4 regions of the Vibrio sp. AH4 genome follow, and region 1 is predicted to be linked to each of the others. Evidence: predicted binding sites of a transcription regulator. Region 1 holds the regulator's gene; each other region holds the start of a gene.

Region 1 (7,756 bases):
ACCCAAGTGACGAGTTCGTCGATAGGCTTTTGCACAGTATCCTGAGTAAACTCACTCATTGTGTTTCCTGTTATTGTTTTTTCTTAGCCCATACGTGAATGTATCGGCCCAATGAGAGGTAAGGCTCCTGACGGCAGAATTTGCGCTCCAGTGCCACCAAATCCTCATACTGGTATTCGCCCATGTTTTTCATGTTTCCGATGTAATCACTGAAACAACGAATACCGGATTTCCCGCAGATCTCAAAACCCGATTCTTCGATCCATTGGTAGACCTCTTCGGGGAGTAAGCCTTTCTGCGGTTGTAATTTGAACCGTTTGCGGTGCGGCATATCTTCTAGCACGTGCGGAATGTTGCCACACACGGCGTTTTTGTAAACCAAACCGTGATAGTTGTAAAACATCACCGACACCATGCCGCCCGGTCTGACTTGCGCCAGCAAATTTTGCAACGCTGGTTTGGGTTCCGCTAACCATTCCATCACCGCATGAAACAGCACCAAATCCACGGGCGCATCAAGGTGTGCTTGAATCGTCTGCACTGGTGAATGGACGAAGCGATACTGCTCAAGCAGGCCATTGTTTGCAATATCCTGCTCGGCCAATTGCAACATTTCCGAAGAAAGATCACAGAGTGTCACTCGATGCCCAAGGCGAGCGATTTTTTGCGATACTTGCGCCAAGCCGCCACCTGCATCGAGTACGTGCAAGGGAACTTTTTGCGCGTCCAGTTGACTGAGAAGCTGCTCCAAATCTTCCCAAACAATGACTTGGCGGATCTCACCTTTGTCAGAACCGTATATATTTTTTGCAAATTTGTGGGCAATATCGTCGAAATTGCGATCTTCTGTCACAGTAGCTTGAGTTATGATAACGAACCGTGCCTGCTATTCTGTCATACGAATGGCAGGAATAAAGAGGCTTCGACTCTTTTTATACTCAAGTGCTGTTTTTTCGGACTGTTTTCTCTATGTTTGAGCTGAAAAAAATTTTTTCTTCACTGTTGATGCCTCTGCCAGCGCTGCTGATCATTGGTTTCGTGGGCCTGATGCTGATCATGTTCACGGCAAAACGTAAAACTGGCTGCCTAGTGGTGTTGTTCTCCCTCACTGGGTTATTTCTGGTTTCCTTTCAACCCGTGGCGACTCGTTTATTGATGCCACTTGAACGTACTTACACGGCATTTTTACCCGTAGAAGGTACTCTTGACTACGTGATGGTACTCGGTAATGGCCATGTGGTTGATGATGACATCCCTCCCACCTCCGAGCTTACTCGTGCTGCGCTCATGCGCTTAACAGAAGGCATTCGTATTAGTCGTATGTATCCGGGTTCAAAACTGATCCTCTCCGGTTACGCTGGTGGTAGTGAAGTTAGCCACGCTCGGATGATGGCGCGTGTCGCTTTAGCGTTAGGCGTACCGAAATCGGATATTATTTTGCTGGAAACCGCCAAAGATACTTGGGAAGAAGCGCGCCAAGCCGCGGCTTTCGTGCAACAAAAGCGCATGGTACTGGTCACCTCAGCAAGCCATATGAAGCGTGCGATGCGCGAATTTGAATCGGCAGGTTTAACGCCAATACCAGCACCGACTAACTACTTAGGTCATCTCAATATTGTTCAGCCTTGGGATAAATACATTCCTAAATCACGCTATCTTGAGCAAACCGAACAGTATTGGTACGAAACCTTAGGCTTATTGTGGCAAAAACTGCGTGATACCGTTGCCGGAGATGGCAGTGAACAGGTAGGAACGCCCTCTGTCGTAGAAGAAGCTCCGACAACGCCCTAATCGTTTCCCCTCCGCCAAGTTGTTAAAAATGTAAAAAACCGGCAAATACGCCGGTTTTTCTTTGTTGATGATAAGCAGTATGTATGCAAATTGAGTTCAAACGAGCTTAATCCCCTGCGAACATGTACCCTTCACCGTGAACTGTGACAAAAATTTGCGGGTTCTTCGGATCCATTTCCATCTTGGCGCGCATACGTCGAATCAACACATCAATAGTACGATCATTTGGCGCATCCACACGATGGCTGATCATATTCAAAATGCGCTCACGGCTCAGCACTTGATTAGGATAAGAGGAAAGTGCAACCAACAACTCGTATTCTGCTTTGGTGAGTTTAACCGGCTCACCATTACGGCTCAAAGCACGACGCTGTATATCGAATGTCCACTCGCCAAAGTAAACCAACGTATCGTCTGTCTTCTCACTGTATTTATCGCGGCGAGCCAACGAAATACGCCACAACAAGTTTTTCACTCGAACTTGTAGCTCACGTAAATCGACAGGTTTAGTCACATAATCGTCAGCACCCATTTCAAGGCCAACAATTTTATCGATACTGTCTGTGCGTCCTGTCACTAAAATAATGCCAATCTCCGACTGGCCACGCAGCTCTCGCGTCAATAGCAATCCATCTTCACCAGGCAAGTTAATGTCTAGCAAGACTAAATCAATGTCATTGAGCTCAAGTGCTTCTCTCATTTGTGCGCCACTTTCCGCTTCTGTTACTTGGTAACCTTCATTTTGAAAGTAACCGCTTAACTTACTACGGGTGACGAGGTCATCTTCAACCACAAGTACGTGATAACTCATAGTGCACCATTTTAAATAACGGGATTTATCGCTCACTCATTCTATTCACATTTGTTAATAATTCGAGGAATATCGTGAGAAACCCCACTTTTCCTTGATGCAACGCAAGCTTTATTTAACAGATTAACAACGTGTTCTTTTCTTTTCACAACTTGTCATATCTTGCATGATAGCTGTTCATTTTTATGGTTTAGACTAAGCGTCAATCGATTGGGAGTGCAAACATGATCCAAGAACTGAATATCCTCAATGAAAAACGCGCAGAAATTTACTGGTGGCTGTCGAGTCTCTTTTTTAAAGAGCTGACTGAACAAGATATCGCACACTATCACTCAGCTGAAATCCGTACTTTCTTAACCGGACTAGCCGATGAAGAAAGCTTAGCGACGGAAGTGAAACATTTGATTGATGCACTCAATCGCTTGCAAGATCGTCAAGATGCACAACTGGAACTTGCCGCTGATTTTTGTGATCTATTTTTAAAGTCCGATCGTGACTCAGCGCTACCCTATGCCTCTGTCTACACTGACAAAGGGTTACTCAATGGCAAACCGGCACAACTCATGCGTGAGTTACTGAGCCACTATAACGTGAATGTGGATCCGAACCTTAATGAGCCCGCCGACCATCTCGCGATTCAACTCGACTTTCTTGCGCATCTTGTTATCAGCAATAACCCGAATCAAGAAGGCTCTGACGTTAACTCCGCTCTCAAAGCACAATCTGATTTTATTGCTCAACACTTATTGAGTTGGTTATCCGTTTTTGTTGAACGTTGTACACAGTTTGACGCATTTGGTTTCTACTCGGCGGCGGCTCGACTAACGTTGGCTTTTTTACAACAAGATCAACGTTACATTGATGAGCTTCGCCAGAGTCTTTAATCACAACGTAGCGATTTTTAAGCTGCCCACTTTGCTGTTGCAAAAAGTCAGGGGCATAAACAAATCAATTGTGAAAGAACTTAAAGTTTGATGAATGAATTTCGTTGCGGTGGATACATTTGCAGTCTAAAATCCACCCGCAAACGATAAAAACGAATAAAAATGTAAACCGCTGTTTCTTGGCGGTTTTTGTATTTTTATTACTTTAGGCATAATGATTGAAGCGCTTTACGTACGGTATATGTGGTTCCTCGCCGCACAGAGTGTGAAGATTCGCTCAGTCTCGCCTTACTTCTGCTGATTTAATTAACCAATAACATTCGCTGGCATCAGCAGTCATCGACAGGAACACTCTATGGCTACGATTAAAGATGTAGCGCGCCTTGCTGGCGTGTCTACCACTACCGTTTCTCACGTTATCAACAAAACTCGCTTTGTGGCAGAAACCACCCAAGAGAAAGTGATGGAAGCGGTTAAGCAACTCAACTATGCACCGAGTGCGGTCGCACGTAGTTTGAAGTGCAACACTACACGCACTATTGGCATGCTAGTGACTCAATCAACAAACCTGTTTTTCTCTGAAGTGATCGATGGTGTGGAAAGCTACTGTTACCGTCAAGGCTACACCTTGATTCTGTGTAACACGGGCGGCATCTATGAAAAACAACGTGATTACATTCGCATGCTGGCCGAAAAACGTGTGGATGGCATTTTAGTCATGTGTTCAGACCTGACTCAAGAGCTGCAGGAAATGCTCGACGCTCACAAAGACATTCCAAAAGTGATCATGGATTGGGGTCCAGAAACGTCGCACGCTGATAAAATCATCGATAACTCAGAGGAAGGTGGCTATCTCGCGACCAAATATCTGACGGATCGTGGACACACAGACATTGCCTGTTTAAGTGGTCATTTTGTCAAAGCCGCTTGCCAAGAGCGTATTCAAGGTTTCCGCCGAGCGATGGCTGAAGCGCACTTACCCGTGAATGAAGATTGGATTCTAGAAGGTAATTTTGAGTGTGATACCGCAGTCCTTGCTGCCGACAAAATCATTGCTATGGATAAGCGTCCAACTGCCGTATTCTGCTTCAACGACACCATGGCATTAGGTCTTATGAGCCGTTTGCAACAAAAAGGAATTCGTGTTCCTGAAGAAATATCCGTGATTGGTTACGATAATATCGAACTGGCCGAATACTTCTCTCCACCACTGACCACCGTGCACCAACCTAAGCGTCGTGTGGGTAAAAATGCGTTCGAAATTCTTTTAGAGCGTATTAAAGATAAAGAACACGAGCGCCGAATTTTCGAGATGCATCCTGAGATCGTCGAACGCGACACTGTGAAAGACTTGACAAAATCCTAACTTTCTTGACAATTCACAGAGCCTATATTTGAAAGCTTGTCACATAAATATGACAAAACTAATGTAGAGCGAGTATTATTAACATGGCTCATTCTCACAATTGAAATATCAGTATGTGAGAATGACCCAAGTTTGGTTATTTTTTATCAGGAAAAATGTCACGCACAGGGCAAACCATTCGAAAGAGTGGGACGCAAAGCCTCCGGCCTAAACCAGAACATAGGTAGGTAGCGGGGTTACCGATGGCAAAAATGCATACACTATGTTGACTCATCATTGACACGGCAGTTGCATGATTTTGCTAATTTTCTCGGACCTGATTTGGTGGCGTATGTAACAATACTCCGAGACTAACAGCATGGATAAACCAGTATTAAAAGATTCAATGCGGCTCTTTGAGCAGCTAGGACGTGTGAAATCTCGTTCAATGTTTGGTGGCTTTGGTATTTTCGTCGACGAAACTATGTTTGCGCTTGTGGTTAACGATACGCTGCACATCCGTGCAGACGATGCCACAATCGAAAAGTTCAAACAGCAAGGTTATGAACCTTATGTTTATAAAAAACGTGGCTTTCCTGTCGTGACTAAGTACTACGCTCTACCTGATGATTGTTGGAGTAATCCAGCCTCTATCTTAAGTGAAGCTCGTATTGCGCTTGAGGTCGCTAAGACCGAACGTGAAACACAAGCACAAGCAAAGCCTGACCGTTTGAAAGATCTTCCCAACTTGCGTTTAGCAACGGAAAGAATGCTCAAGAAAGCCGGTATCGAAAGCGTCGAGTCTTTGCACTCTTTCGGTTCTGTTGAAGCATATAAAGCCATTCAACGTACCCATTCGGCAGAGGTTAGCCTTGAGCTGTTATGGGCTTTAGAGGGAGCAATCGAAGGTAAACATTGGTCAGTGATCCCACAAAATCGTCGTGACGAACTACTAAGACACCTTTGATTTCTCGTTTTGAGTCTGTCTTTCCTCGCCGAGTTTGTATGAATACCTTGAGTAAAATCTGATAACGCGTCCACTCGGGCGCGTTATTTTTTTGAAAGAAATACGCTGCATCCCCTGTCTTCTACTTCATAGCCCTTGTTCACACCAATCGGGCGAATTTATTTTGAGTAGATATACTTATACCCAAGTCTTGAGGCAATCGCTTTCATGACTAAGGGATAAGGTATTCCATTTATCACCATCAAAAGCTTCAATATCAAAGTGCTGACTAGGTACCGCTCATGAACAAAAAGCTCATCATTGCCCTTATTTTGATCGCGATAACGGCGATCTTGGTGACACAATTTAGCCACTATCTCACGTTAGATGTCGCCAAAGCCAAGCAAGCCGAGTTGGCAAACTACATTGATGCACATCTTGTGCAAGCCGCATTTATCTATTTTGTATTGTATGTCCTACTGACAGCCTTTTCGGTCCCCGGTGCCACTGTCGTCACCCTATTGGGTGCCGCACTGTTTGGGTTTTGGCTCAGTCTGCTGCTCGCCTCTTTTGCAAGTACGATTGGTGCAACACTTGCCTTTCTCAGCAGCCGCTTTTTATTGCGCGATTGGGTTCAAGCTAAATTTGCCGATAAGCTGTTAACCATTAACCAAGGTGTCGAACGGGATGGGGCTTTTTATCTGCTCTCGCTACGCTTAATTCCCATTTTTCCCTTCTTTTTGATTAACTTAGTCATGGGGCTCACGCCAATTTCCATTTGGCGTTACTACTGGGTCAGCCAATTAGGCATGCTGCCTGGCACCGCGGTTTATCTCAATGCAGGTACTCAACTGGCTGACATCTCTAGCTTGAGTCAGATCGTTTCTGCGCCAGTGCTCGCCTCTTTTGTGCTGCTAGGTGTATTCCCCGTGGTGGTGAAATGGTTAATGAATAAAGTTCAACGCCGGCCAATATCATCCCCTATAAAATAGGCTTTTAAACCCCATCAACCATGATGAAAATTTATACTGCAAATCATCCTTTAGAGGCTCATATCTTGATGCAGTTGTTGCATCAACAAGGGATTTTGTGTGAATTGCGTGGAGAGATGCTCTTTGCGCTGCGTGGGGAGCTCCCGATGGATTCCAGCAGCGCGCCATCACTTTGGCTAAAGAAACCTCAGCAGAAAACCGCTGCCGAGCAAATCATCGCTGAGTTTCTTAATCCACCAAAGCAGTCTCACTGGTTATGCCCTCAATGCGGCGAAAGCCATGAGGGACAATTTAGCGTTTGTTGGCAGTGTGGGTTTGCCCAAAATAATGAGTGACGGCGTTAACGGATCTGGCGCTGAATAAATTCTATCGAACGCTGGTTAAACAGTTCAGGCTGTTCCACATTACATACATGTCCACAATTGGGGATCTCATACAGTTCACTTTGCGCATGCAGCGCCACCATCTCCTTCACCGGGTGGATAAACATGTAATCCTTCTCCCCCATCAAATATAAAGTGGGGATCGGTAATTCACGATCACGGAAGTAGCGCATCATGGGATTGACTTCAGCCGTTAATGTAAACCAACGTTTAAATTCTTTCTGACACAGCTTTTGAGCTTCACGGATAAAGAGATGGCGTGATTCTTTTTGGCTGCGCTGCGGCATCACAATGTAAGCAAATAAGCGATACAGCCACATATAAGGGATGAGATGTTTGCTTAAATGCCCTAGCCTGACCAACAGTTGTGAGCGAGCATTGAGCCGCGTTACCGCCCCCCCAAGCACCATGGAACTAACTCGGTGCGTTGCCAGCTCGGCAAGGTTACGCACTATGATCGTACCAAGGGACATGCCCACAAAATGGGCTGACTGAATTTTCAGATGATCCAACACTTTAAGCACATCAAGGGTGACCGTTTTGAAAGTATAGCGATTGGCTATCCAATCTCTGAGCAATTGGTTTGATTTACCATGCCCACGCA
Region 2 (7,756 bases), 850 kb from region 1:
CTTGTGTGGTTGCGTTTATCGCGGATGCGATGTCAGATACCTTTGCTGACATTAAGCAGGTTGAAAAGCAATTGGCACTAAGTTTACTGGGTGTGGTACCGGCTGTTCGCAAACGTAATGGTAAGTTGGATGCGAAAGCTTACTTTGATGCCGAATTGCGTGAATTAACGGAAGCGGTACGCACCATACGTACTAGCTACTTACTTGCTCATGTTAACCAAGAACAGCATGTGGTGATGTTGACATCATGCTTACCGGGAGAAGGGAAAACGACGTCGAGTATTAATCTAGCACTATCGTTAGCCCAAATGGAAAAGACGCTTCTGATTGATTGTGATCTGCGTAAACCGGCAATTGCGCATCGCTTTGCGATTTCAGGGTCACAACCGGGTGTGACGAATTTGTTGACAGGTACACAGAGTTTTGAAGATTGTGTATATCATGATGAGCAATCAGGGCTTGATGTACTTACCGCGGGTGTGTATTCCTCTAATCCGTTAGAGCTGTTGTCATCCACGAAATTTAGTGAGCTTCTTGCGGATTTACGTGGCCAATACCAAAGAATCGTGATTGATACCCCGCCATGCCTAGCAGTTAGTGACAGCTTTATGTTGGCACAACATGTTGATTCTGTGATTTTAGTGATTGATGCTAACCACACTCGTACCCAAGTTGTACGTGAAGTTGTGGGTAAGTTAACTCAACAAGGTAGCCGAATTGATGGTGTTGTTCTTAACCGTTTGAATGCTAAAAAAGCATCACGCTATAGCGGTTATTATCACTACCAAGCTTATTATGGCGAAGATCATAAATCGAGCGCTACTCAGTGAATCGGCTAGGGCATTTTGGATGGCGTGCAGGGATTGCGATATCTACGCTGTGGGTAATTTACTTTGCCTTTCAACAAGGGATTGCATCACTGTACGCTCTTACTGCAGAAAAAGAGTTGCTGGCTTGGGATCATCGCTCTCCGGCAACGCTTATCTCTGTTGATGACGCGCACAAGGCCATCCAACGCGCAATCGAACATAATCCGAGTCATCCTCAATACTATTTTTTACAAGGCCGAATTTGGCAGTGGCAAGCTTATCTTTCCAGTGATAATGAAGTGGGTGAGGCGCTTGATAGGGCAAAGAGGGCGTATCTTACCAGTGTTGAGTTACGTCCCACATGGCCAGATAGCTGGGCGGCGCTACTGAAAATTGAGGCACAGTTGCATGACGAGGAAGCGCAAGAGCAAGTGCCGAATGAGGCGTTGAGTGAATATCTTGCTAAGGCAGCGCTATATGGCCCCTATACACCAGCAGTCAATATTGCGATATCACAAGTGGGATTAGCTAAATGGAAGTTCTGGAGTCGTGAACAAAAATGGCTGGTGATTGAACATCTCGCTCGGGGTTTGAATGGGAAAAACAGTCGACACCTTTTGGCTGATTACCTAAAATCAACACATCAGTTTAAGTTGGCTTGTACTTTAGCCTCACGTCGTGAACCGAAATTAGAGATCTCCATTTGTACATCCGTTTTAAAATAGGCCGACAAATTTACCAGCAGCGCCTTGCATCTGCGATATTGTTTGGATTGCTCGCGTTATCTACGGTTTTAGCTTCGTGGCTTAAATCTTCCGGATTCCACGCCGATTACGTTTATCAATTAGAGCTAGCCGTTGGTGGTGACACTCATTTGCACAGTTTGTTAGCATTTTTGCTCACTTTAGCGTTATACCGAGTATTGTCTGTTACGGAGAGTGGCTACAACATGGTGTTAGTGGCAGGTGGACTCGTGACATTGTGCTGCCTAGTTGATGAAGGGTTACAAGCATTTTCACCATTACGCACCTTTTCCGTACAAGATATTTTAGCAAGCTTGATTGGTGTTGCTGTGGCTTGTGCTGTAAATACCTTATTGGCAGGGTGGCGGCAGAGAAAGCGAAGAAATACCTAAACGGTATTTCTTCATTGTGTTCGAGGGTTAGTAAATCACGCGGTAACGGCTTGGCTTATGATTCATGGCAAGCACGATATTGAGTAAGAAGGCTCCGAGAATTGACAAACCAATCGTTAACGGCGATACGAAGAAAAATGACGTGAGCAAGATTAGACCATCTATCGCCATCTGACTTTTGCCTACAGAAATGCCAAATCGATCTTGGATAAATAGGCATAACACGTTAAAGCCCCCAAGACTTGAACGGTGGCGGAACAGAATTAGCATTCCCAATCCCATCAACAGTCCACCGGCTATCGCACAATACACAACGTTAATTTTTTCAAGCGTAATAAACATCGCGAGATGATCTGCAAACAAGGAGACTAAAGCTCCTGAGATCGCACTGTTGAAGGCAAAGCGGACACCAAAGCGTTTCCATGCCAATAGATAAAAAGGGCAATTGGAAAGGAAATAGAGTACGCCAAAAGTGAGTGGTACAAATTGGCTCATCAATAACGCGAGCCCCGTAGTGCCACCAGTGAGTAAATTACCCGCTTGCAAAAAATAGACGCCTTGAGCGACCAAAAATGTCCCTGTTAGTATCGCGATCCAATCTTCTTTGTGTGAATGTTTTTCCATAAATTTAGTTATCAAGGGAGAGAATTGCGCGGATGTTAATGAAAATAAGTGATTTCCGGTAGCTAGGGATGAAAAATTGAGGTAAACCTATGTCACATCCGCTTTACAGGGTGTAAAGCAAAAAATTGACAGTGTTATCGTTTAGGCATCTTTTACCGAACCTCATGAGGGCATTTGCGCCTTATTGTGCAGGAAGATGTCAGTAATGATGAATACTGCGTGAGTGTTTATGAAAAAACTGCATGATAAATTCATGAATTTGGGCTTTATGATAAAGATCAAATTATGTAGAATGCGCGCCATAAAGTGATGACGAAAACGTTTGCGTTGAGTCGTTGTGTGGTTTTTTTGCAATTTCAGTCAATCTGAGTCAGGAGATACAGATGCTTAAGCGTGATATGAACATCGCTGATTATGATCCGGAGCTATACGCTGCCATTCAGGAAGAGACGCTTCGTCAAGAAGAACATATTGAACTTATTGCTTCAGAAAACTACACCAGCCCGCGTGTAATGCAAGCACAAGGTTCTCAACTGACCAACAAGTACGCCGAAGGTTATCCAGGTAAGCGTTACTATGGTGGTTGTGAGTATGTTGATAAAGCCGAAGCCTTGGCTATTGATCGTGCTTGCCAACTGTTTGGCTGTGAATACGCGAACGTTCAGCCTCACTCAGGTTCCCAAGCGAACAGTGCTGTGTACATGGCGCTGCTTAACCCAGGTGATACCGTATTGGGCATGAGCCTAGCTCACGGCGGTCACTTGACTCACGGTTCACCAGTGAACTTTTCGGGTAAACACTATAATGTCATCCCTTATGGTATCGATGAAGCGGGTCAAATCAATTACGATGAGATGGAAGCGCTAGCCTTTGAGCATAAGCCAAAAATGATCATCGGTGGTTTCTCTGCCTATTCACAAATCGTGGATTGGAAACGTATGCGTGATATCGCCGACAAAGTGGGTGCTTACCTATTTGTCGATATGGCACACGTTGCGGGGCTGATCGCGGCGGGTGTTTACCCAAGCCCTGTACCTTTTGCACACGTTGTGACGACGACAACGCACAAAACTCTGGCGGGTCCACGTGGCGGTTTGATTTTGTCAAACGCTGGCGAAGAGATGTACAAAAAACTGAACTCAGCGGTGTTCCCTGGCGGCCAAGGCGGCCCTTTGATGCATGTGATTGCGGCTAAAGCAGTTGCTTTTAAAGAAGCAATGGAACCTGAGTTCAAAGCATACCAAGCTCGTGTAGTGAAAAATGCTAAAGCGATGGTCGCGCAGTTCCAAGAGCGTGGTTACAAGATCGTATCTAACAGCACTGAAAACCACCTTTTCCTCGTAGATCTGATTGATAAAGACCTCACAGGTAAAGATGCGGATGCGGCGCTTGGTGCAGCAAACATCACCGTGAATAAAAACTCAGTGCCTAACGATCCTCGTAGCCCATTTGTTACTTCGGGTATTCGTGTGGGTACGCCGGCGATCACTCGCCGTGGTTTCACTGAGCAAGATGCCAAAGATCTGGCTAACTGGATGTGTGATGTTTTAGACAACATCAACGACCAAGACGTGATCGAAGCAACGAAGCAAAAAGTATTGGCAATCTGTAAACGTCTGCCGGTTTATGCTTAATCCGCGAGCGCTGAATGACTTCGAAGAACAATGATATGAGTCGCTTCAAGTCATCACGAGAATAAAAAAGCCTGCAGTATGCAGGCTTTTTTTTATTCGCTCATCGTGGTGAGTGTTTACTTACTCACGCTGATCATAGTGCCGGATTTACACTTGAACATGTAGTATTTGTTGCTTTCAGTAAATTTACCAAGACCTTCTCCATCACAATAGTCGACGTTGATATCGCGCATGATATCGAGGGTTTTCTCGGTTTTTAGCGCAAACTTCGCACCATCGGCACACACAATACGCACTTGGCCATCATCACTGACCGAGTAAATATTTACTTCGGTATTACAGAGCTCAAAAGAGGCTTCGCGGTAGTTATCTTGCTGGGTGTTGGATGAACAACCAGCCAGTAGTGCTGCTGCAGTCAGAGCGAATAAGCCGATACGATTCATTATTGTTTTCCTTATGGTCTGTCTTCACTCAAAAGCACATGCCAATGTATGAGCGAAAATTCATCAAAACGTAACCTAAGCCTATAGAACCCCTGCGTAGGATTCAAGGCTAAACCGTTTGGTGTATACAGATTATGGTGTAGGATCTCATCCGAGATAATGCATCAAGCCAGCATTGAGGCTGGCTTGATGTGGTTCGGTTATTTCACTTCTAACCCTTTGGCTTGCAAGTCCGCATGATAAGAAGAACGAACAAATGGACCACAGGCTGCGTGAGTAAAACCAAGTTCAAGGGCTATTTCTTTGAGCTCATCAAACTCGGCTGGTGGCACGTAACGTTCAACGGGTAGGTGGTGACGGCTTGGTGCTAAATATTGCCCAAGAGTCAGCATACTAACCCCGTGTGCGCGCAGATCTTTCAGTACTTCAATGATCTCTTCTTTGGTTTCGCCTAAACCCATCATCAAGCCTGATTTAGTCGGTACATCTGGATGCTGTTCTTTGAATTGACGCAGCAGTTCTAAAGACCACTTGTAGTTAGCTCCAGGACGTACTTTTCGGTATAGGCGCGGCGCAGTTTCCAAGTTGTGGTTGAAAACATCCGGTGGATTGTCTTTCAAAGCTTCCAGTGCCACTTCCATGCGACCGCGGAAATCAGGTACCAGAGTTTCGATTTTTATGCTCGGGTTTAAAGCGCGGATTTCACGGTTACAATCGGCAAAATGTTGTGCACCACCATCCCGCAAGTCATCACGGTCGACCGAGGTAATAACCACGTATTTTAGCTTCATATCATGAATGGTTTGTGCGAGTTTCTTTGGCTCTTCAGCTTCTGGAGCATTAGGGCGTCCATGGGCAACATCGCAGAATGGGCAACGTCGAGTGCAGATGGCACCTAAGATCATGAACGTTGCGGTACCATGGTTGAAGCATTCTGCTAAGTTAGGGCAGGAGGCTTCTTCACAAACAGAGTGGAGCTTATTCTTACGCATCGCAGCCTTGATATCTTGGATGCGTTGGCTATCGGCGGGGAGTTTGATTTTCATCCATTCCGGTTTGCGCAGAATTTCTTTTTGTTCGGCCGGCATATTTTTTACCGGAATCAAAGCCATTTTATCGGCATCACGGTACTTTACACCGCGTTCCATCTGAATTGGTTTACTCATGATTGTATGCTTCTGTGCTGAATTCGACGTGCTCGTACTCCAGTAGGGTAACGAGTTTTTGGATTAATATTTTTTCAACCTGCTCTTTTTCAATTGGGCCAGAGAAGTCGCTCACTTGCACCATCTCCATTCCTGCATAACCACAAGGATTGATGCGTAAGAACGGGCTGAGATCCATCTGGATATTGAGTGCGAGTCCGTGAAAAGAGCACCCTTTACGGATGCGTAAGCCCAAAGAACAAATCTTTTTATTTTGTACGTAAACTCCAGGCGCGTCAGGACGTGCCGCTGAGTCAATGTGATAGTGTTGTAGGGTGTGAATGACCAAGTTTTCAATATGAGTGACAAGTTCTCTCACGCCGAGTCGCTTACGGCGAAGATCAATGAGAAAGTAAGCGACTAATTGGCCAGGTCCATGGTAAGTCACTTGCCCACCACGGTCACTTTGCACAACAGGAATATCGCCGGTGTTGATCAGGTGCTCAGCCTTGCCGGCTTGTCCTTGAGTAAACACGGGGTTGTGTTCGACAAGCCACACTTCATCACGTGTTGTTGAGTCACGTTGATCCGTGAATTGATGCATAGCCTGCCAAACCGGAGTGTAATCCTGTCTGCCGAGGCATCTCACCAACAGCTGGTTTTCCATTATTGTCATCCACCAGAGATATATAAAGTTTTTGGATTATAAACTGCTTACCACCAATGAACTACACATCAAGGGGAACTTTTTGACCCTGCTAACAAGATGGGTTTATTAATTTTTTGAAAAATAAAGAAAAAGCAGCCAAAGCTGCTTTTCAAAAATATTTGAATAAATAAAATAATAACGAGGTTTATAGCACCATACGCACAATGTCGATGTCGCCCAGCTCTTTATAGAGAATTTCAACCTGTTCGATTGAGGTGGCGTGAATGGTGACTGAAACCGCGTGATAGTTACCTTTTGCGCTTGGCTTAACGCGCGGGCTGTAATCGCCAGGAGCGTGACGTTGAATAACTTCCAGCACCCGTTCTGGCAGCTCTGGCTTAGCATATCCCATTACTTTGTAAGTAAAGGAACATGGGAATTCGAGCAAATCTTTTAATTTCGCATCAGAGTTGATGGTCAGCATAGTGAAACTCCAGTTTGAGCATTGGAAAAACGGGACGAAATACTACAGCCATTCGAATGGAATCTCAAGCGAACAAAAAAGCCGCATAGAGCGGCTTTGTTTTTCTGGTGACTCCCTCCACATCAATGGAGAGGAATTGGTAGGCTTATTAGAACCAACCTTTAAATAGGAGTACGAGATAATCCCAAAGACGGCTAAATAGGCTGCCTTCTTCGACATCTTCTAGCGCCATCAGAGGGTATTGCGCAATATCGTTACCCGCTAACTGGTAGTAGAGTGTACCGACTACATCGCCTTTTTTCAGTGGCGCTTTCAGTTCTTTCTCAAGTACAAAACTTGCGGTGAGATCTTTCGCTTGGCCACGAGGCAGAGTAACGTAAGTATCTTTATCTACCCCTAGGGCTACCGTATTCTTATCGCCCATCCAAATCGCTTCATTGACGAATGTTTCACCTGCTTTGTGCGGTGCAACGGTTTCAAAGAAGCGGAAGCCATAGCCTAGCAGTTTTTTACTTTCTGCTTTACGAGCATTCTCACTGTCGGTTCCCATGACTACCGCCACTAAACGCATGTTACCTTCAGTCGCAGAGCTCACGAGGTTGTAACCCGCACCACTGGTGTGTCCGGTTTTGATCCCGTCGACGTTCATGCTTTTATCCCACAGTAAACCGTTACGGTTGTACTGGGTGATGCCGTTATAAGTGAATTTCTGCTCGGAATAGATCGCGTATTCATCCGGTACATCACGGATCAAAGCTTGACCTAGCAATGCGAGATCGTAAGGCGTCGAGTAAAGGTTTGGATTATCCAAGCCATGGGCATTGGTAAAGTGA
Region 3 (7,756 bases), 1.3 Mb from region 1:
GATTAGCCCAACTATTGAGGCGATCTGTGGTTTGCCAGCTCAAGTTGGCATTGAACAGATGCTTCGGTAACTGCAGCAGGGGACGGCCAGAAAATTCTCCGGTTTTCTGCTCCGAATGGGTGTAAGTGTAGCTAGATGACAACTCAACGCTTTCGGTGATCGGCAGACTTAACGTAGCTTCTGCACCATAGGTTTCCGCTTCATCGATATTGACTCGATAAGTAGGATCTGCGCCCCATTGGTTTGGACCATCAGTACAGATATTGGCAGGGCAAGCGACGCGAGTGATTTTATCTTTAAAATCATTATGGAAAGCGGTCAACGATGCCGCCAGACCTGAACCAGCGCTGTACACCAAGCTCAACTCTTTATTAACCGATGTTTCAGGCTTGAGATTAGGGTTGCCGTAAATATTACCGCCGCCACTGACTTGTCCCCAATCCGGCGTTACTTCACGTAACTGCGGTGCACGGAAGCCAGTAGAAACGCCGCCTTTTACTGTCCACGCTGGATCGAGATTCCATACTCCATACACACGTGGGCTGAAGTGGCTGCCGTAGTTTTTATCATGATCCAGACGACCACCAAAGGTCAGGCGGAACTGTTCAGCAAGCGCCCATTCATCTTCAATGAATCCCGCCCACTGACTGTTTGAAATATGCGTACGAGACGAAATTTTGTTGGAAGTGCTATCCTCTAAACTTTCGTATTTTCCCTCTAAACCGAAACTCAGCATATGTTCGCCGATCGGTGCCACTAACGTGGATTTGAATACCGTATTATCAATGCTCATTTCACGAGACTGATTGGTGTTTTCTTCGTATTGCAGATAGGTATCGGACTGCCCAACATCCTGCCAATCCCCTTGGTGAGAAACGGCAATATGGTTGCGGCGGTACTGGTTATCGGTATTGCTGCATGTACCTCGGCATCCGCTGGATTGCGCCGACTTGCCCACGTTATTTTCGCGATCTTGCGCTGATACACCGGCTTCCAGTTGCAGTTGATGATCTGGATTAAGCTGGTAGTTGAGCTTTGAGGTTAAGCTGCGCAGTGATTTATCGCCGTAACCATGCTCAATTTCGTCTTCATCGCGTTGCGTGGTTTGTCCGTAGACTTGCAGCGATAGAGCTTCACTTAAAGGTCCCGTTACGAAGAAATTAGCGCTTTGTTCATCGCCTGAGGCGCGATTTTCTTGTACCACGGTCGATAGCTGCACATTGCCTGACCACTGCTGCTGATCTTTACGAGTGATGATGTTGATCACGCCGCCAATCGCATCCGAGCCGTACAGCGTAGACATCGGGCCACGGATCACTTCAATGCGCTCAATCGCTTGCAGTGGCGGTAACCAACCTTGCTCAATGCCCGGGCCGTCGCTGTTTGGACGGGTCTGGCGTGAGGTTTGGCGCTTACCATCCACCAAGATAAGGGTATAGTTTGAACCCATACCACGAATGCTGATGTCGGTAGTATCGCCACCTCCGGTGACTGTCACACCCGGTACGCTTTTTAGCGCATCGGTCACATCACGGTAATAGCGAGATTCCAGATCTTCTCTTGAAATCACACTGATACTGGCTGGCGCATTTTGAATCACTTGCGCGTATCCCGCCGCAGTGACCACCATGGTTTCATCCGTTTTCGTCGCGTCTTGAGCAAAAGCGCTAGCCGAAAACATTAAGCCTAGTGTCACAGATAAACTGACGGGGGATGGATTGAATCTGGACATTTACCACTCCTTTAAATGATAATTATTCTTAATTTCAGAAGCGGATTATTCATATATTCTGTACTGGAGATAGATCGACACATGGAATAGTTCGGTCCAAATATGGAACGTCTGTGGTAATTATTCTTTAAGGGTCAAATACCTATGCAAGATCTCAGCGCCGTAAAAGCTTTCCATGCGCTTTGCCAACATAAGAGCCTGACTGCCGCTGCCAAAGCGCTTGAACAGCCTAAATCCACCCTGAGTCGCCGTTTGGCGCAACTTGAAGAGGACTTGGGACAAAGCTTGTTGATGCGTCAAGGCAACCGCTTAACACTCACCAAAGCAGGAGAAGTGTTTGCGGTTTACTCGGAGCAGCTACTTGAACTGGCCAATAAAAGTCAGGAAGCGTTGCAAGAATTGAACAATCAAGTGACTGGCGAACTCACGCTGGTGGTACACCCCAATTTGATCCGCGGCTGGCTCAGCCAAGTACTGGATGAGTTTATGCAGCAGCATTCGACATTGAAGATCCGTCTACTCAGCCAGTTTCAACACAGTGATGAGGTGTTTGAGCCCGATTTGATCATTTGGATTGAACACGCTGCCCCCATGGGTTATCGCAAAGAGCGCTTAGGCTATTGGCGCTATGCCGCTTACGCCTCTCCAAAATATTTGGCCCATCGAGATAAACCGACCCATCCTCGTGAGCTGATCCATCACCCATGGATTGATTTTATTGCTTGTCGGCGCGCGGAGCTTGAACTACACCATCCAGAGTTCGGCAGTTATTCACTGCCAGCACTAGAGAGTCGTTTACAAAGCGATAATCTTGCGATGCAAGCCGATGCGATTGCTAAAGGTCGTGGTATTGGTTTGCTCCCCACTTGGTTTGCCAATGGTTTTGAAACGGCGCATCCGGGCAGCCTAATTCCTTGCGTCAACGGATGGCAATCACAGCCAACAGAAATCAACTGCTTCTATCCGCTCGGTCGTCATCCACTTCGGCTGCGCCTATTTATTGATGCGCTCCGTCAAGCAAGGCCTGATGAGTGGCAATAAAAAATCCCGCTGCAGCGGGATTTTTTATCATCGATTTTTCTTTGCGTAACAAAGAAATGAATCGCTTTTAATTACGCCAGCAGTTCTTTGGCTTGTTTCACTACGTTTTCAGTCGTGAAACCAAACAGTTTGAACAGCTCACCCGCTGGTGCTGATTCACCGAAGCTAGTCATACCGATGATGCGACCACCAAAGCCAACGTACTTGTACCAGAAGTCGGCAATGCCCGCTTCAATCGCGATACGCTTGGTGACTGCAGATGGCAGAACGGCTTCGCGGTAAGCGGCATCTTGCTTATCAAACGCGTCGGTGGATGGCATAGAGACCACGCGAACGGCTTTGCCTTCGGCGCTCAGTTGCTCGTAAGCGGCAACCGCCAGTTCAACTTCAGAGCCGGTCGCAATCAGGATCAGTTCAGGTTGGCCTGCACAATCTTTCAGGATGTAACCGCCTTTGGCGATGTTCGCGACTTGCTCAGCACTGCGTGGTTGCTGCGCGAGGTTTTGACGTGAGAAAATCAGCGCAGATGGCGCATCTTTACGCTCAATCGCCAGTTTCCAAGCCACTGCCGATTCCACTTGGTCACATGGACGCCATGTGCTCATGTTTGGCGTCATACGCAGAGAAGCAATTTGCTCAACCGGTTGGTGGGTTGGACCATCTTCACCCAGACCAATCGAGTCGTGCGTGTACACTTGGATGTTTTGCACTTTCATCAGTGCCGCCATACGCATCGCATTACGCGCGTATTCCATGAACATCAGGAAGGTCGCACCGTAAGGGACAAAACCGCCGTGCAGCGCGATACCGTTGATGATGGCGGTCATGCCAAACTCACGCACACCGTAGTGGATGTAGTTGCCTGAGAAGTCTTCTGCCGTCAGTGACTGAGAGCCAGACCACATGGTGAGGTTAGAAGGCGCTAGGTCAGCAGAACCGCCCATAAATTCTGGCAGCAGTTTGCCGAACGCTTCTAGCGCATTTTGTGATGCTTTACGCGATGCGATGTTGGCAGGGTTCGCTTGCAGATTGGCGATAATTTCGCTGGTGGCGGCTTCCCAATTCGCTGGCAGCTCGCCCGCTACGCGGCGTTTGTATTCAGCAGCTTCTGCTGGATAAGCTTTCGCGTAAGCGGCGAATTTCTCATCCCAAGCGGCTTCTTTGCTTGCGCCTGCTTGTTTTGCATCCCACGCTGCGTAGATGTCAGCCGGGATTTCAAACGGAGCGTATTCCCAACCCAAGAATTCACGCGCAGCTTTGATTTCATCGTTACCCAGAGGCGCGCCGTGACAGTCGTGTGAACCCGCTTTGTTTGGTGAACCGAAACCGATGATGGTTTTGGTACAAATCAGCGTTGGGCGAGAGGTTTCTGCTTTCGCCGCTTCAATCGCAGCGTTAATGGCATCGGCATCGTGACCGTCAACCGCTGGGATGACATGCCAGCCGTAGGCTTCAAAACGTTTTGGCGTGTCGTCTGAGAACCAGCCTTCAACGTGACCATCGATAGAAATACCGTTGTCATCCCAGAACGCAATCAGTTTGCCAAGGCCCAGCGTACCCGCCAGTGAACAGGCTTCGTGCGAAATACCTTCCATCAAACAGCCATCACCCATAAACACATAAGTGAAATGGTCAACGATGTCGTGACCCGGTTTGTTGAACTGCGCCGCCAGTGCTTTTTCTGCAATCGCCATACCTACGGCATTGGTGATGCCTTGGCCTAGTGGGCCCGTAGTGGTTTCGATGCCCGGTGCATAACCGTACTCTGGGTGACCCGGTGTTTTTGAGTGCAGTTGACGGAAGTTTTTCAAATCGTCAATCGACAGCTCATAGCCGCTCAGGTGCAGCAGCGAGTAAATCAGCATAGAGCCGTGGCCGTTAGACAGCACAAAACGGTCGCGGTCAGCCCAGTTTGGGTTTTGTGGGTTGTGGTTTAAGTGTGAACGCCACAGCACTTCGGCGATATCCGCCATGCCCATTGGGGCTCCCGGGTGGCCAGAGTTAGCTTTTTGAACGCCGTCCATGCTCAGGGCACGGATAGCATTGGCAAGTTGTTTGCGAGAAGACATGTCGACTCCTAAATGGGAAGTAAGCGAAATGAACAGATGCGGAAAATCAGTGGCGGCTATTGTCGCAAAGCCCCCCTGCTGCTGCAAACGATTTACTGGTGCTTTGCTCCGATTTTGTCACACTTTTTAGCACATTCTCGCTTTGTAGTGGCAAAGCTGACTTTTTTAAGCAAACGTTTGGTTATGAGCTAAACAGAAAAAGAGCTTGTAATTTGAGCGCTCGACACTAGAATAGCCGTCTAGATGTAGAAACGCCTACAAAATGTACGAAATTGATCGGTAGCGCCACTTCATGCCGTTACCGAATAACCACAAATATTGGAGCTATCATGGCGATTAAGCACCTGTTTACTTCAGAATCAGTATCAGAAGGCCATCCAGATAAAATTGCAGACCAGATCTCTGATGCAGTGTTGGACGCGATTCTTGAGCAAGATCCTAAAGCTCGCGTTGCTTGCGAAACTTACGTAAAAACTGGCATGGTGATGGTAGGTGGTGAAATCACTACTTCCGCTTGGGTTGATATCGAAGAGTTAACTCGTCAAACCGTTCGTGAAATTGGTTACGTGCACTCAGACATGGGCTTTGATGCCAACTCTTGTGCGGTACTGAACACCATCGGTAAGCAATCGCCAGACATCAACCAAGGTGTTGATAAAGCCGATCCTAAAGAGCAAGGCGCAGGCGACCAAGGCATCATGTTTGGTTATGCGACCAACGAAACTGAAGTGCTGATGCCAGCACCGATCACCTATGCACATCGTCTGATGCAACGCCAAGCAGAAGTTCGTAAAAACGGCACGCTGCCATGGTTGCGTCCTGATGCAAAATCTCAGGTGACCTTCCAGTACGACCAAGGCAAGATTGTGGGTATTGATGCCGTGGTTCTGTCTACTCAGCACTGTGACTCTATTTCAACGCCAGATCTGCGTGAAGCGGTGATGGAAGAGATCATCAAGCCAGTTCTGCCAGCAGAATGGTTGAGCAAAGAGACCAAATACTTCATCAACCCAACCGGCCGTTTCGTGATCGGTGGTCCAATGGGTGACTGTGGTCTGACCGGTCGTAAGATCATCGTTGATACCTACGGCGGCGCAGCGCGTCACGGTGGCGGTGCATTCTCTGGTAAGGATCCATCCAAGGTTGACCGTTCAGCGGCTTACGCAGCGCGTTACGTTGCGAAAAACATCGTTGCTGCTGGTATGGCTGATCGTTGTGAAATCCAACTCTCTTACGCAATCGGTGTTGCTGATCCAACGTCTATCATGGTGGAAACTTTCGGTACTGAGAAAGTGTCGCAAGAGATCATCATTGAAGCCGTTCGCCAGTTCTTCGACCTGCGTCCATACGGTCTGCAAGAGATGCTGAACCTGCTGCAACCTATCTACAAGAAAACCGCAGCTTACGGTCACTTCGGCCGTGAAGAGTTCCCTTGGGAAGCGACAGACAAAGCCGCGCTACTGCGTGACTTCGCTGGTCTAAAGTAAGCATTATTTCAAGTCATCGCTGACAAACGGCGAGGATTGCAATACAGTTCAAGGCTCTTTCTAATGAAAGGGCCTTTTTTATGACGTTGCAATAAAAGTGAGTACTCGTAATGGTTCGTTTTGATCTGCACTGCCAAGCTGAGCAGAGAGTCAAACAGTGTATCGCCACCGCCAGCGAGACTTTGCAACGCCCTTTTAAACTACCTAAGCTCAACTACCGTTTACGCGGGCGCGCCGCGGGTAAAGCCTATTTACAGCTGTGGGAAATTCGTCTTAATCCGGTGCTGTTTGCCGAAAACATCGATGACTTCCTGCAGCAAGTGATCCCACACGAAATCGCGCATCTCATTACTTATCAGCTTTATGGACGAGTACGTCCACATGGTGCCGAATGGCAACAAGTGATGAGCCAAGTCTTTAATCTTGAGCCAAAAACCACTCACACGTTTTCTGTCGCTTCAGTACAGGGCAAAACCTTCCATTACCGCTGTGCGTGCCGCGAATATCCACTCACCATTCGTCGCCACAATAAAGTGCTGCGCGGTGAAGCCACGTATCGCTGCCAAAGCTGCCAACAAAACTTGATCTACCAAGCCTAACCGAAAACTCGCTGAGGCCACTTCTATAGGCATTGCCTTGCCCTCGCTAAAAACTAACAAAAGCATCAACGACAAATGTAATTTATGAGTGTTAGACTGATAAAAAACCTACTTATCTACGTCTATCATGCTGATTATCCGTTTAATAACCGCTTTTATGGCGAGCTTGCCTCTCCTCACCTTTGCCGCCCCTATGTCTTTTAGTCATGCCAAAAATGAAGCGGTGAAGATTTATCGTGATCATCCGGTCTCTTTTTACTGTGGCTGCGACATTCGCTGGCAAGGCAAAAAAGGCATCCCGGATTTGGAGAGTTGCGGCTATCAAGTACGTAAAAATGAGAATCGTGCTTCGCGTATTGAATGGGAACATGTAGTCCCAGCTTGGCAATTTGGTCATCAGCTACAATGCTGGCAACAAGGTGGCCGCAAAAACTGCACCCGTACTAGCCCTGAGTTCAATCAGATGGAAGCGGATCTGCACAACCTCACTCCGGCGATTGGCGAAGTGAATGGCGATCGCTCCAACTTCAGTTTCAGTCAGTGGAATGGTGTCGATGGCGTCACCTACGGCCAGTGCGAAATGCAAGTGAACTTCAAAGAGCGTAAAGCCATGCCTCCTGAACGAGCGCGCGGGGCGATTGCGCGCACTTATCTGTACATGAGTGAGCAGTACGGTTTGCGACTTTCCAAAGCGCAAAACCAATTAATGCAGGCATGGAACAATCAGTATCCGGTCAGCGAATGGGAATGTGTGCGTGACCAACGGATTGAAAAAGTGCAAGGCAACTCGAACCGCTTTGTGCGTGAACAATGCCCGAACTGATTGGT
Region 4 (7,756 bases), 1.9 Mb from region 1:
TCGTGAGAAAAACCTGTTCTCCATCTACAACAAGATGAAAACCAAAGAGCAGCGCTTTCACACCATTATGGATATTTACGCGTTTCGCATCGTGGTAGACACGGCGGATACTTGCTATCGCGTATTGGGTCAGGTGCATAGTTTGTACAAGCCACGCCCAGCACGGATGAAAGACTACATTGCCGTCCCGAAAGCCAACGGCTATCAATCGCTGCACACTTCCATGGTTGGCCCCCACGGTGTTCCCGTAGAAGTGCAGATCCGTACCGAAGATATGGATCAGATGGCAGATAAAGGGGTGGCGGCACATTGGTCGTACAAGGCCAATAGTGAACGAGGCGGCACCACTGCGCAGATTAAAGCGCAGCGTTGGATGCAAAGCCTGCTTGAGTTACAGCAAAGTGCGGGTAACTCCTTTGAATTTATCGAAAACGTCAAATCCGATCTGTTCCCAGATGAGATTTACGTGTTCACCCCCAAAGGTCGTATCGTTGAACTGCCAATGGGCGCCACTGCGGTCGATTTTGCCTACGCGGTACATACCGACATCGGGAATACTTGTGTGGGTGCGCGAGTGGATCGCACGCCGTATCCGCTCAGTCAGTCACTGAAAAGTGGTCAGACGGTAGAAATCATCAGCGCACCAGGCGCACGCCCGAACGCAGCATGGCTCAACTATGTGGTGACCTCCCGCGCGCGTACCAAAATTCGCCAAGTGCTGAAAACCATGCGCCGCGAAGACTCGATTACTCTGGGCCGTCGCCTGCTTAACCATGCTTTAGGCGAACATTCGATCAACGAGATTGCACCTGAGAACATCAGCAAAGTCTTGAGCGATCTAAAAATCGCCTCGATGGATGACCTGTTGGCCGCCATTGGTTTGGGTGAACTGATGAGCATCGTGATTGCTCGCCGCCTGCTTGGCAATGCCGACGAATTGACGGAAACCAGCAAACAAGATGGTAATAAAAATAAACTGCCGATCCGTGGGGCAGAAGGCATTCTGCTCACCTTTGCCAACTGTTGTCACCCGATCCCAGACGATCACATCATCGCTCACGTTTCACCGGGTCGCGGCTTAGTAGTACACCGTGAAACCTGTCCAAACGTACGTGGCTACCAAAAAGAGCCAGACAAGTACATGGCTGTAGAATGGACCAAAGATTACGATCAAGAGTTCATTACTGAGCTGAAAGTCGATATGCACAACCGCCAAGGTGCATTGGCTGAACTGACCAATGTGATCTCCAAAACCGGCTCAAATATTCATGGCCTGTCAACGGAAGAACGCGACGGTCGCTTGTACACAGTCACCGTTCTGCTCACCACCAAAGATCGGGTGCATTTAGCTGGCATCATGCGCAAAATTCGCACCATGCCCCACGCGCTTAAAGTACGACGCCGTAAGAACTGATCAACACCAAGAGAGGGATAGACCCGCGTTTCATGCCTCTCTTGGGCAATTTTTCCTGTACAAAAACACAGCTCGATGTTTGAATAGCCGTTAAGTCAAATGGTTAGATCAAACGCGCATGTCACAACTCCTCTCAGCCGTTCCTCTTTGTGAACTCTCCGGTGTCGGGGCCAAAGTCGCCGAAAAACTGGAGAAAGTCGGCTTGCACACCGTGCAGGATCTGCTGTTTCATCTTCCGCTGCGTTATGAAGATCGCACTCGCGTTTATCCGATAGTCCAACTGCACCACGGTTTATGGGCTGCGGTGCAAGGTAAAGTGATGGCGGTGGATACCCTGTTTGGCAAACGCAAAATGCTCACCGTGAAAATCAGTGATGGCAACGGCACGCTGACACTGCGTTTTTTTAACTTCACGGCGGCGATGAAAAACAACTTTGCGGAAGGCAAATTTGTGCATGCTTATGGGGAGATCAAACGCGGTAATCAAGGCTTAGAGATCATCCATCCTGACTACAAATTCTTTGCCCCTGCGCAAACACCCGATGTCGAACCGAACCTGACTCCGGTTTACCCGACCACCGAAGGGCTACGCCAACTCACCCTGCGTAATCTCACCGACCAAGCGTTGGCGCTACTAGAAAAATCCGCTGTGCAAGAATTACTGCCGTCAGGGCTTTACGATCAGCAGATGACCTTAGCCCAAGCGCTGAAGATCATTCATCGCCCATCGGCGGATATCGATTTACGTCTGTTTGAACAAGGGCGACATCCGGCGCAAGTTCGGCTGATCATGGAAGAGCTGCTGGCGCAGAATCTCTCGATGCTGGCGATTCGCAGCCAAGGCCAGCAAGATGTGGCCTTGCCACTGGCCCCCGTCCACCAACTCAAACAACAACTCTTGGCACAACTGCCCTTTTCACCGACTAAGGCGCAGCAGCGCGTGGTCGCCGAAATTGAAGCGGATTTAGAAAAACCACATCCAATGATGCGCTTAGTGCAAGGCGATGTCGGCTCAGGCAAAACCTTAGTCGCAGCGCTTGCGGCAGTGCGGGCGATTGAGCATGGCTATCAAGTCGCCTTGATGGCTCCTACCGAGCTACTGGCCGAGCAGCACGCGCTCAATTTTGCGCAGTGGCTAGAGCCGATGGGCATTCAAGTGGGGTGGCTCGCGGGTAAGCTTAAAGGCAAAGCGCGGGAAACGGAGCTGGCACGCATCGCCAGTGGCGAAGTGAAAATGGTGGTTGGCACCCATGCTCTGTTTCAAGAGCAAGTGTCGTTTGACCATCTTGCCTTGGTCATTATTGATGAGCAGCATCGCTTCGGGGTGCATCAGCGTTTAGAGCTGCGCGAGAAAGGCGCAAAACAAGGCGCGTATCCGCATCAGCTCATCATGACTGCTACTCCGATCCCGCGTACTTTGGCGATGACGGCTTATGCCGATTTGGAAACCTCAGTGATTGATGAGTTGCCACCCGGACGCACTCCGATCCAAACTGTGGCAATTCCTGATACCAAACGCGACGACATTGTTGAGCGCATTCGTCACGCCTGCCTCAATGAAGGCAAGCAAGCGTATTGGGTGTGTACTTTAATTGACGAATCCGAAGTACTGGAAGCACAAGCGGCCGCAGAAACGGCAGAAGAGCTGCAACGTAAACTGCCCGAAGTCAACATTGGCTTAGTGCATGGCCGGATGAAACCGGCCGAGAAGCAAGCTGTGATGCAAGCGTTTAAAAATAATGAGCTACATCTGCTCGTCGCCACCACCGTGATTGAAGTGGGCGTGGATGTCCCCAATGCCAGCTTGATGATCATTGAAAACCCGGAACGTTTGGGGCTGGCTCAACTACATCAGCTACGTGGGCGTGTTGGGCGTGGCACCATCGCCAGTCATTGTGTGCTACTGTTTCATGCCCCGCTTTCCAAAACCGCACAAAAACGCTTAGGTGTTCTGCGTGAAAGCAATGACGGCTTCGTCATCGCGCAGCGCGACTTAGAAATTCGTGGCCCAGGTGAGCTATTAGGCACTAAACAGACCGGTTTGGCCGATTTCAAAATTGCCGATCTAGTACGCGACCAACAACTGGTTCCGCAAGTGCAACGCATCGCACGCCATATCCATGAGCGCTACCCACAGAATGCACAAGCCATCATCGACCGTTGGTTAGGCGAACGCGATATTTACGCCAAAGCTTAGCTTTTGATCCTCATCAAATCGATCGAAAACCTCGTGAGCAAACGTTTGCTTTCTTGAGTAAAACCTCTATAATCGCCGCCATTTTCTGGTAGACGCAAACGTTTACCTCTCTACCTAGAGCAGAGTCTGATTAACAGCAATCACAGATGCGGCTTCTGCTCCACCTTAACCACCCATTCAGCGTGCACAAGGTGTTACTGACCATCAGGAAAATCGTTATGACACAATCCACTTCGCGCAAGGCAGATCTGGTCTATCAACTCAATGATCGTCCACCTCTACCACAAACTGTCTTTGCCGCTTTGCAACATCTTTTGGCGATGTTTGTCGCGGTGATAACGCCATCACTGATCATTTGCCAATCCCTTGGTGTGCCTGCGGATCAAACCAACACCATCATCAGCATGTCACTGTTTGCTTCGGGTTTGTCATCCTTTATTCAAATCCGCACCTTTGGCCCAATTGGCTCAGGTTTGCTTTCGATTCAAGGCACCAGCTTTAACTTCTTAGGCCCAATTATTGGTGCAGGACTCGCGCTCAAAGCCGGTGGGGCGAACATCGAAACCATGATGGCCGCGATTTTCGGGACGATTTTGGTCGCTTCATTCGCTGAAATTTTACTTTCTCGCGTCCTGCAATTTGCCCAACGCGTGATTACGCCGCTGGTCTCTGGGATTGTGGTGACCTTGATTGGCCTGACGCTAGTACAAGTTGGTTTGATTTCAATGGGTGGCGGCTACGCTGCAATGGCGGAAGGCACTTTTGGTAGCCTTGATAAACTCGCACTGGCTGGAACCGTATTAGCGATCATTGTGCTGCTGAACCGAGCGCACAACCCTTACGTACGTGTGGCTTCGATTGTGATTGCGATGCTGGTGGGTTATGTGATGGCGTACCTAATGGGCATGATCAATACCGACAACTTGGCGGAAACCCAGCTCATCGCACTGCCTATCCCGATGCAATATGGCTTAGGTTTTGACTGGTCGCTGTTTATCCCTCTGGTGCTGATTTTCCTGATCACCGCACTCGAAGCGATTGGTGATATAACTGCGACTTCCGAAGTCTCTGGTGAACCCGTGAAAGGCCCCGTGTATATGAAGCGCATCAAAGGTGGCGTACTGGCGGATGGCATCAATTCCGCATTAGCCGCCGTGTTTAACAGCTTCCCGAACTCAACGTTCAGCCAAAACAACGGCGTGATCCTGCTGACCGGCGTTGCCAGCCGTTATGTGGGTTACTTTATTGCGGGTATGCTAGTGCTGCTTGGCTTATTCCCCGGCGTAGCAAGCTTTGTTCAATTGATCCCAGAGCCTGTACTCGGTGGTGCGACCATCGTAATGTTTGGTACGATTGCTGCCGCAGGCGTACGCATCATCTCTCGTGTCGACTTAGATCGCCGCGCGATTCTGATCATGGCACTGTCTTTCTCGATGGGTTTGGGTATTGCACAAAAACCAGAAATTCTGCAGTTTATGCCTGAATTTATTAAGAATTTATTCTCTTCAGGTGTCGCGGCTGGCGGCATTACTGCAATTTTGCTTAACCTGCTACTGCCCGAAGTGCGCCGAGATGAAAACGCCGCTTCGGTAACCGAAACGGCGCAAGAATCAAACTAACAGTTTATTCAGGGCTAACTTCAGTTAGCCCTTTTGCTGCTTAGTTGGGAAACTGATTTGAGCACGTAACCCACCTTGGCTGCGGTTGCTCACCGACACCGCACCATGATGCTGGCTGACAATCCGTTTCACAATCGCCAGCCCCAAGCCAGTTCCTTCACTGCCGCGCGCGGTATCCCCACGAGTAAAAGGCTCAAACACTTTATTGACTTGGCTTGGATCGATACCCGGCCCATTGTCTTCCACTGACAGCCACACTAGCTTCTTATCGGCCGTCATGCCGCTACTCACTTTGACCCAACCGTTGCCGTAGCGCAGCGCATTCACGACCAAGTTACTCAGTGAACGTTTAATCGCAATCGGGTTACCAAAGGCGGGCGTGAGATCCGCTTGCAGATCGGTTTCAATCCGCACTTCGTAGCCCCCTTCAGAGCTTGCCACATCGCTGGCAATATCATTCAGATCTACCGCCTCAAACGCTTCACGGTTCACCGGTTTCAAGTAATCCATAAACTGGCTGATGATCTGGTTACACTCTTCGGTATCACTGATGATGCTCTCAGCAAGATAGCTGTCTTCTGGCGACATCATCTCGGTTGCCAAGCGAATTCGGGTCAAGGGGGTGCGGATATCATGACTGATCCCCGCCATTAGCAGCGCGCGATCTTCTTCCAGAGCTTGAATGCCTTTCGACATTCGATTAAACGCGCGCGTTACCGAGCGGATTTCTAACGTCCCTTGTTCTGGCAGATGTGGGGGCGTTTCCCCCCGCCCAACCAATTTGGCGGCTTTTTCTAGCGCAATCAGTGGCCGGTTTTGCAAACGAATAAACAGCCAGCCACCAATCACAATTAACAGTGCCATGATGATGCTGTTACGAAACAGCGGAGCAAAATCTTCTTCTTGTAGTTCAGAGAGCGGAATACGCAGCAACTGGCCGGGCAGTGAATCGATCTTCATCCACAGGATGTAGCTCTCCTCGCCCAGCGCCATGCGCACTTCGGTGGGCGAGCCCAGCTCGCTGCTCATCTCTTCACTCATCAAATCAAGGCTGATGGCGTGCTGAAAATCCAAAGATTCGGGGCTACTCTCACTGTGAATCGTCACCCCAAGCTGATCCAGTACGCGCCGTTTCAGCAGCGCATCCATTTCCGAACTCACTTCAGGATTACTGGTGTCATCCAGCATTAAGCTGATTTCATGGGCGAGAATTTTGTTGAACTGCTGCAAACTCGGCAGCAAGGCGTAGTTGAATACCGCGTAGTAGGAATAGATTTGACTAGCGATCAGCAGAGAAAAAAACAGCAGGATCGATTGAGTAAATGAGCTGCGAATTCGCATAAGGCACCTAGATATAGCAAGGGCACGCGCGGAGCGAGGACGCCCTTGCTCGGCGTGCCTAAAAGAAGTTAGTTGGCGGCTTTACCATCGGGGACGAAGACGTAACCCAGCCCCCAGACGGTTTGAATATAGCGCGGTTTGCTTGGATCAACTTCGAGCATACGACGCAGACGCGAAATCTGTACGTCAATCGAGCGCTCCATTGCTGAATATTCACGGCCACGCGCCATGTTCATCAGTTTATCACGCGACAAAGGCTCACGGGCATTGGTCACCAAGGCTTTTAATACGGCAAATTCACCCGATGTGAGTGGCATCGCCTCTTCACCTCGGAACATTTCACGGGTACCAAGGTTCAGGCGGAAATCACCAAATTCAATGATGGTCTCTTCCGAACTTGGTGCTCCTGGTGCTTCAATCACTTGACGGCGCAGCACCGCTTTAATACGCGCCAATAGTTCACGCGGGTTAAACGGCTTAGGCAGATAATCATCCGCGCCAACTTCTAGGCCGACAATGCGGTCAATCTCATCACCTTTAGCTGTGAGCATCAGAATCGGGATCATGTTGTTGGAATTGCGCAGACGACGACAGATAGAAAGGCCATCTTCACCCGGCAACATCAAATCAAGCACCATCAAATGGAAGTTTTCGCGCGTCAGCAGACGATCCATCTGCTCGCCGTTAGCAACGCTGCGAACTTGAAACCCCTGCTCTGACAGGTAACGCTCAAGCAGCGCACGCAAACGCGCATCATCATCTACCACTAAAACTTTATGATTTTCCACCATGATCCCACCTAACTGTTGTTCAATTCCCGACTCTTCGGGCGAGTAAAATGTAACATCGTTACCGCTCACCGCGCATAAAGAATTGTTAATCTTTATGTCTTTGTAGCGGAATAGATACTGACTAGCAAGCTCACTCACCCGCAGATTATTTCTTTAATGACTATTTAAAAAATAATCTACACTCATACTGACAACCAAATCTATACGCAAAAAAGAGCATAAGCGTTGTCAGGCTAGATGAGATTCCTCCCACCAGTTTCATGCTGGTAAAGGGATATAAGATAAAACGTTGGCGACTATGGATATCTGTTCTTTACACACTGCAATCTATCACTCGTTGATGGAGCAAATTGCTGTAATTAATGCACAAGGTCAAATCGTGGATGTGAACCGT

Evidence for each region. Region 1 encodes PurR, which represses purine synthesis genes. Its sites were predicted from a motif close to TNANGNAAACGTTTNCNTNA; they were not measured.
Region 2: glyA (serine hydroxymethyltransferase) is a predicted target of PurR. The motif match lies at 2,879-2,898, and genes of this name have one in related genera.
Region 3: metK (methionine adenosyltransferase) is a predicted target of PurR. The motif match lies at 5,008-5,027, and genes of this name have one in related genera.
Region 4: MKA69_RS03550 (uracil-xanthine permease family protein) is a predicted target of PurR. The motif match lies at 3,702-3,721, and genes of this name have one in related genera.

Annotation. Positions count from the first base shown of each region.
Region 1 covers NZ_JALAIV010000001.1:2,648,436-2,656,191, forward strand. Annotated here, with positions in the region: gene mukF (chromosome partition protein MukF) at 1-59, opposite strand, end outside; gene cmoM (tRNA uridine 5-oxyacetic acid(34) methyltransferase CmoM) at 71-853, opposite strand; gene elyC (envelope biogenesis factor ElyC) at 970-1,791, shown strand; gene torR (two-component system response regulator TorR) at 1,898-2,602, opposite strand; gene torD (molecular chaperone TorD) at 2,827-3,486, shown strand; gene purR (HTH-type transcriptional repressor PurR) at 3,842-4,852, shown strand; cyclic di-GMP riboswitch class I at 5,011-5,096, shown strand; gene MKA69_RS12170 (TfoX/Sxy family DNA transformation protein) at 5,211-5,798, shown strand; gene MKA69_RS12175 (TVP38/TMEM64 family protein) at 6,080-6,769, shown strand; gene MKA69_RS12180 (putative signal transducing protein) at 6,793-7,104, shown strand; gene MKA69_RS12185 (alpha/beta fold hydrolase) at 7,110-7,756, opposite strand, start outside.
Region 2 covers NZ_JALAIV010000001.1:1,799,354-1,807,109, forward strand. Annotated here, with positions in the region: gene vpsO (exopolysaccharide regulatory tyrosine autokinase VpsO) at 1-830, shown strand, start outside; gene vpsP (exopolysaccharide biosynthesis protein VpsP) at 827-1,534, shown strand; gene vpsQ (exopolysaccharide biosynthesis protein VpsQ) at 1,513-1,944, shown strand; gene MKA69_RS08495 (YitT family protein) at 1,972-2,568, opposite strand; gene glyA (serine hydroxymethyltransferase) at 2,952-4,202, shown strand; gene MKA69_RS08505 (lipoprotein) at 4,319-4,645, opposite strand; gene lipA (lipoyl synthase) at 4,846-5,811, opposite strand; gene lipB (lipoyl(octanoyl) transferase LipB) at 5,804-6,457, opposite strand; gene ybeD (DUF493 family protein YbeD) at 6,645-6,923, opposite strand; gene MKA69_RS08525 (serine hydrolase) at 7,072-7,756, opposite strand, start outside.
Region 3 covers NZ_JALAIV010000001.1:1,380,059-1,387,814, reverse strand. Annotated here, with positions in the region: gene MKA69_RS06610 (ligand-gated channel protein) at 1-1,732, opposite strand, end outside; gene MKA69_RS06605 (LysR family transcriptional regulator) at 1,877-2,773, shown strand; gene tkt (transketolase) at 2,845-4,842, opposite strand; gene metK (methionine adenosyltransferase) at 5,172-6,329, shown strand; gene MKA69_RS06590 (SprT family zinc-dependent metalloprotease) at 6,440-6,928, shown strand; gene xds (extracellular deoxyribonuclease Dns) at 7,056-7,751, shown strand.
Region 4 covers NZ_JALAIV010000001.1:735,009-742,764, forward strand. Annotated here, with positions in the region: gene spoT (bifunctional GTP diphosphokinase/guanosine-3',5'-bis pyrophosphate 3'-pyrophosphohydrolase) at 1-1,414, shown strand, start outside; gene recG (ATP-dependent DNA helicase RecG) at 1,533-3,611, shown strand; gene MKA69_RS03550 (uracil-xanthine permease family protein) at 3,830-5,230, shown strand; gene envZ (two-component system sensor histidine kinase EnvZ) at 5,255-6,571, opposite strand; gene ompR (two-component system response regulator OmpR) at 6,640-7,362, opposite strand; gene MKA69_RS03565 (diguanylate cyclase domain-containing protein) at 7,661-7,756, shown strand, end outside.